Regions from separate parts of the Paenibacillus polymyxa M1 genome, predicted to be linked through region 2. Evidence: riboswitches for the same ligand, from Rfam matches in the RefSeq annotation. Region 2 holds a riboswitch; the other holds the start of a gene.
What was found. Region 2 has a riboswitch for ZMP and ZTP ahead of PPM_RS24185 (TIGR01440 family protein). Riboswitches for the same ligand answer to the same signal wherever they lie in the genome.
Positions count from the first base shown of each region.

Region 1: linked by a shared signal. The riboswitch ahead of PPM_RS04580 (bifunctional 5,10-methylenetetrahydrofolate dehydrogenase/5,10-methenyltetrahydrofolate cyclohydrolase) and the one ahead of PPM_RS24185 (TIGR01440 family protein) in region 2 are both predicted to bind ZMP and ZTP.

Region 1 is NC_017542.1:1,024,234-1,027,647, reverse strand. It holds gene PPM_RS04590 (sensor histidine kinase) at 1-441, opposite strand, end outside; gene PPM_RS04585 (fatty acid desaturase) at 502-1,563, opposite strand; ZMP/ZTP riboswitch at 1,776-1,860, shown strand; gene PPM_RS04580 (bifunctional 5,10-methylenetetrahydrofolate dehydrogenase/5,10-methenyltetrahydrofolate cyclohydrolase) at 1,974-2,840, shown strand; gene PPM_RS04575 (cyclodeaminase/cyclohydrolase family protein) at 2,837-3,414, shown strand, end outside.
Region 2 is NC_017542.1:5,386,903-5,390,316, forward strand. It holds gene glyA (serine hydroxymethyltransferase) at 1-1,152, opposite strand, end outside; gene PPM_RS24185 (TIGR01440 family protein) at 1,274-1,861, opposite strand; ZMP/ZTP riboswitch at 2,069-2,150, opposite strand; gene PPM_RS24190 (low molecular weight protein arginine phosphatase) at 2,229-2,813, opposite strand; gene PPM_RS24195 (manganese efflux pump MntP family protein) at 2,897-3,414, opposite strand, start outside.

The DNA.
Region 1 (3,414 bases), 1.5 Mb from region 2:
CGGAAGGAGGATCACACCGATCAGATTGAGCAAGATAAAAGGAATCTGCTTAATAAAAACAGGATTCTGAGAAACAAACCCATAATTGATTAATCCAATCGTAATAACCATTAAAATAATATACAGGGTCGTAAATGCAGCCTTACTTTTAATATTACCGATCAGATAAGCGATAAATATGGAAAAATACATATAGCTAAATAGCAGCGTCATCGTAATCGATATAGCAATCTGCACACTGGTCCAGAAGTATATGAGCCAGCCTTGGGAGACAAAAGCCAGTACATAACAAGCAAAAAACACCAAAATAATCGCGGTACCCAGAATAATATGACTTGTAGATGAAGAGCTAAAATAGTAAAAGGGCAGGATATAAAAGACGACCCACACATAAGGGCTAAGTCCCGTATTTCTTTGGAAAATCTGATACCACTTTTGCATCCTGCCACCCTTTTCTACTTTAGATATCCCTATCTTAACATACCAATTTCCGTACAACGTCTATTTTCTATCCGTGCCTACAACAGGTGTAGGGATGGGTTTTGAAGCGCCAACACGTTTGCTAAGCAGCGGCTTTACTTGTTTAAAGGTCAGAAAGGTTTTGGTACTTTCATCCCACAGTCGGAATTTCAAAGATTGCAGACTGCTACTCACCGTGATCGTGGTCGCCTTTTGCAGCAACGGTGTGGCTTCATGAGCTTTCTCCAAATTGTAATTTGGTACTTTCGGGCTCAGGTGATGAACGTGATGAAAACCAATATTGCCCGTAATCCATTGCAATACTTTAGGGAGCTTGTAGTAAGAGCTGCCTTCTACAGCCGCATTAATATAACTCCACTCTTCATCATGCTCAAAATACGAATCCTCAAACTGGTGTTGCACATAGAACAGCCAGATTCCCAACATACCAGAGACAAAAAAGATAGGCGTCTGTACCAGAAGGAATGCCTGCCAGCCAATAGCCCAGCACAACAGCGCATACAATGCAACGATGGATATATTCGTCACATAAGTGTTTATTTTTTCCTTATGTTTGGCTGTCTTGACATTAAACCGATAGGAAATCAAAAAAGTATAGATCGGACCTAGCCCGAACATAACCCAAGGATTTCGATATATACGATAGGCCAGCCGTGTCCATGTGGAAGCCGCTGTGTACTCTTCTACCGTGAGCACCCACATATCACCTGTGCCTCTTTTATCCAGATTACTGCTGGTTGCATGGTGGATCGCGTGACTATTTTTCCATTGGTGATAAGGGCAGAGCGTAATAATCCCTGTAATCGTTCCCACAATATCGTTCAGCTTGCGACTTTTGAAAAAAGATTGATGACCACAATCATGAAAGATAATAAACGTCCGTACCACAAACCCTGCCGCAATAATGGTAATTGGAAGCGTAAGCCAGTAAGAAACCGCTAGGCTAAGATAAGCGGCATACCACAATAGGATTAGCGGCCCCAAGGTATTGATAAGTTGCAGAACGCTGGATTTCGTGTTTATTTTCTCGTAGGGAGCCATATTTTTTTTCAATTGAGCTAACGGGAGTTGTGTCATACCCATTATGATCCTCCTTTAAAATGCAGCCCATACCTTGATCCTGTCAGGCGTACATGTTGATCTAAGCTCAGTATAAGGAGACCGCTGTATCTGCTGTAGTCATAAACGTCAGTTCGGGCATATGACATTTGTCATATAGACAACTAACCATACCTGTTTGCCAAATGTTCGCGGGTTTCCTTTCTGCTGTTTTTTTGTTAAAATGTAAGATATATAACGCTGTATGTGACTGGCGAAGTCAGTGGAATCAACCACGAGGGAGCATACAAACAAAGCGTACCGTTCGCCTGGGAGAAGTATTTGCAGAGGATTCGTCTGTCTTGACGACCTTGTGCAAATACTTTTTTTCGTTTTTTAAGACCATGACACCCTGTTGATTCTATTATGCGATAAATTCAGAGGAGGCTCGGACTATGGCTATTATTATGAAATCCAAAGAAGCAGCTGAGCAAGTGTATGCAACGATCCGTTCCCAAGTAGAGCAAATGAAACAACAAGGACACCGTCCCCATCTGGCAACCCTGTTGGTAGAAGGTGATCCGGCATCTGCATACTATGCACGGACCAAGCAAAAAATAGCAGAGAAGCTGGGCATCTCATTTCATCTCCATACTTTTAATCGTCATGTAAGTGAAGCCGAGCTTCTGCACCTGATCGGCACCCTAAATGATGCATCCCATGTACATGGCATTATGCTGGAACTCCCGCTTCCTCAACATCTTTCCGCCTCCGTTATTAAACAATCCATCGCTCCCTACAAGGATATTGATGGAATTACACCTGATAACAAGCTGGCTACCGTTACGGGTGACGCAGGGCTGTACCCCGCTACACCTCAAGCCTGTATTGAACTGTTGAAGCATTACGGCCACTCCTTGGCAGGCAAAAATGTCACGCTCGTGGGCATTGGGCAGACGGTGGGACTTCCCCTTTTCCACATGCTGCAAAGAGAAAATGCCACCGTCACCGCCTGTCATGCAGGTACACGTGATATTGCAGAGCATCTGAACCATGCAGACATTGCCTTCGTCGCAGTTGGATGCCCTGATGTGATTACGCAGGATATGGTGCATCCAGGTTTGATTCTCGTGGATGCAGGGATTAATGAGACGCTGGAGGGAAAAATCGTGGGTGACGCTGCTCCGGACGTTGTAGAAAAGGTACATGCTATTTCTCCCGTTCCCGGCGGTGTGGGTACCTTAACGACCGCCATTTTGTACAAAAACTTGCTCAAAGCGATACGTCTGCAACATTACTCCAGAGAGGTGGTTTATTCATGAGTGAACTGTCGTGGAATCAGTCCATCGCACATTTTCTGAAAGAAGCTGCAAGTGCAGCGCCTACCCCCGGCGGAGGAAGTGTATCCGCGCTGGCTGCAGCACTAGGCGCAGCTATGACCTCCATGACCGCCAACCTTTCACAAGGAGAAAAATACGCGCACTTCCGTGAACAATTCGCGCAAGTCATTAGCAGCATGGAGAGATTGTCTATACATTGTGAGGAACTGATGGCCGCAGACATCCAATCCTTTGAACAGTACATGACCGCGTTGCGTTTGCCCAAAGAAACAGACGAAGAAAAGCGCTATCGTACCCATTCCTTACAAACAGCGGTGATTGCTGCCATTGAGGTCCCTATGCGCCTGCTCGAAGTATGCCGGGACGGACTATCACAAGCCTACAACATTGTTGAAATATCCAATAAAAATGTGATCTCTGATCTGGGCATCGGCGCGATTTTGTTTGAAGCAGCCGCTCAATCGGCCTTGCTTACCATTGATATTAACCTTACCTCGCTCAAGGACTTGGATGTCAAACAATCCTACGAAGCCAAAACAGCCGTACTCCTCCGTGA
Region 2 (3,414 bases):
AGTATCAGCAATGATTTTACCGATTTTAACCATAGCCTCTTCATCCATACCACGAGAAGTTGCAGCAGGTGTACCAATACGGATCCCGCTAGTAACAAACGGACTCGTTGGGTCAAAAGGAATGGCGTTTTTGTTGACCGTGATACCCACGGAATCCAATACATGCTCCGCTTCTTTACCTGTGATATTCAAATTGCGTGTGTCCAACAGCATCAGGTGATTATCCGTACCCCCGGATACAATATTAATCCCCTCTGCCAGCAGTGTTTCAGCCAGCACCTGCGCATTGCGGACTACGTTTTGCGCATAGGTTTTGAATGATGGCTGGAGCGCTTCACCCAAAGCAACTGCTTTGGATGCGATCACGTGCATCAATGGTCCACCTTGAGTACCAGGGAAGATAGCTTTATCAATCGCTTGCGCCCACGCTTTGCGAGTCAGAATTAGACCCCCACGCGGACCACGTAGCGTTTTGTGTGTCGTTGTTGTCACAAATTGGGCATGAGGAACTGGACTAGGGTGAATCCCTGCTGCCACGAGACCTGCGATATGTGCCATATCCACCATGAATAAAGCACCTACATCATTAGCAATGGAAGCAAAAGCTTCAAAATCAATAGTACGCGGATATGCACTTGCACCAGCTACGATCAAACGAGGGCGGTGCTTGAAGGCCGCTTTGCGCACTTCATCGTAGTCGATACGGAAGTTGTCTTCACGTACACCGTAAGCAGCAAAGTTATACAACAAACCGGAGGCATTAACCGGGCTTCCGTGTGTTAAGTGGCCGCCATGCGCCAGATTCATACCCAGCACAGTATCTCCAGGTTGAAGAGCTGCCAGATATACCGCCATGTTAGCTTGTGCTCCAGAGTGAGGCTGCACGTTCGCATGCTCGGCGCCGAATAATTCTTTCGCGCGGTCACGTGCAATATCTTCGACGATATCTACATGCTCACAGCCACCATAGTAGCGTTTGTTCGGATAACCTTCAGCATATTTATTGGTAAGCACGGAGCCCATGGCTTCCATTACTGCTTCACTGACGATATTCTCGGATGCGATCAGCTCGATATTGTGGCGTTGCCGTTTTAGTTCAAGCCCCATTGCTTCCATCACTGCCGGGTCACTTTTACGCAGATGTTCCATCATGATTGATTACTCCCTCTCCATGGTCAAATTGTTGGGTATACAAGCAAATGCCTGTTCCTCTGTTGGGTACCTCATCATTAATGCAAAAAAGATCAGTACTAACATGCCGACACGACAAATGCTAATCGCAGTTTCCGCCGGCTTCTTGTTCCAGACTGTACACTGCCCGTTGTCCGCCAATAAGTGGAGGACGAGTGAACGTAGCTGTCACACGTGCTTCACCAATCCAGCGAAGGCTTGGGCGAAACGGAACGGCAATTGGGCGCAGATGCATGCCAATCAGCGTTTCGCCGATGTCTATCCCGGCATGAGCCTGCACGTTCGCCGCCAGACATGCATCATCCATAGAGCGATAGGCAACGGTAGCCATAGAGCCCCCTGCTGTACGAACAGGAACAGCCGCAACCTCCATCAGTCCTAATCGCTCCAGTAGAGAACGCTCAACGACCAGTGCTCGGTTCAAGTGCTCACAGCATTGAAACGCCACGTCAAAGCCATACTCTCTGCGAACGGATTCTACTCCAGACAGCACTTGCTGAGCCACATCGAGCGCTCCTGCTGTGCCGATCCGACTTCCAGCCACTTCACTCGTGCTTGCGCCAATAACCAGCAGGCGACCAGCTTTGAGACTGGCCGCTTCTGCAATTTCCCGCACGACAGAAGCGGTCTGTGCTTCGAGTGAAATCTCATGATCCAATTGTTCTACCATTGGAACCTCCTTTGGTTGAACAGCCTCTCAGAGACTAGGCACGGTTTCATGCCCCAAGTTCAACACACTCTCTCCTGATCACAATCTGACTATATTATAGCCGATGTTTCAGATTCCGAGCAGAAAAAATGGAAGAACAAGAAGGCAGCAGAAGATCTGCTGTAGCTTGTATACGAAAAAAGAGCAGTCCACACCTATGTGGAATTGCTCTTTTGCCCAGGCGACCGGCCGTATATCCGATGCTCCATCGTGGTTGATCCCACTTTTGTCGCCAGTTACACCGGATTCTCATTTTTCCACCTTATCTTAACGGATTAACCGTCGAAAATCAACAGATTCCGTACAAAATAGAGGAACGGTACCGATTTTATTCGGAAGAACCTTTTAGCTTGTCCAACAACTTATGCAAAGCCGTACGGATTTCTGCCGCTGTGACATCGTAGTCCTCACGCGAACCACCAAATGGATCTGAGATATCGAAGCCCGGAATCCGTTGGTGTAATTCAATCATTCGTTCACGCTCCTGCGTCGATAGCTCTTGTCCGAGTGAAGCCATCAACTGCTGTGAAGCATACAAGCCATCTAACTCCTGTACGTCATTCAGCACTGCGTCCCGGTCCTCCACATATTCCTTCAGCGTAAATACTTTGCCTGCCGTTTGGGGGAACCGCTGTACGACATGCTGTTTATGTCCTTGTGTCAAGGTTAAGATCAGATGTGCCCACTCGGCAAGCCCGTCGCTTAAAGGAGTTGAAGTGATCTGATCGGATATATCGTGATCACGCAGAACCGCCTCTGCATGTCGGGATATCGGCGTGCCGTCCATCGCAGCTACTCCAGCGGAACGCACGTCCAGTTCCAGACCATGCTCAGCAGCCAGCTTACGCAGCATTCCCTCAGCCATTGGACTGCGACAGGTGTTCCCTGTGCATACAAATAAAATATTCTTCAACGTCTTCACCCCCCGTATGTTGAAAATATATAAACAGAGGATTACTCAAATCCTGTATTTATTTTACACTGTCTACGTTAAAATCAAAACATAAACATAAAGCCGAATGCCAGCAAAATAGCACCGCCCACTGCTTCTCCATAATCCCCAAGATTACGGCTGACCTTGCGCCCCAGTAACAGCCCCAGCATCGCCATCGCTCCCCCGCAAAAACCAAAGGCCAGAACAGTCAGCACCAGGTCACTCTGGAACATTCCCAGTGACACTCCCACAGAAAATGAGTCAATGCTCACCCCAAGCGCAAACAGCAAAAGACCCAAAGGCGACCGATGATCCAAAACGTGTACGCCGTCCCCCTTGAAGGAATTATATACCATATGCCCGCCCAAAAGGATGAGTAATCCCCCTGCGAAGTAGGTCGTCACATGGCCTAATAAAGAACTCATATAATGGCCTGTGAACATTCCCAGCAATGGCATCAGGATGTGAAAAAAACCAATCACAGTGCTGATGCGCAGCACGTCTCGCAGGCGTATCCCCTTCATACCGATCCCTACGCCCAGCGATAGCGCATCCATCCCTAGCGCTACCGCCATGATCA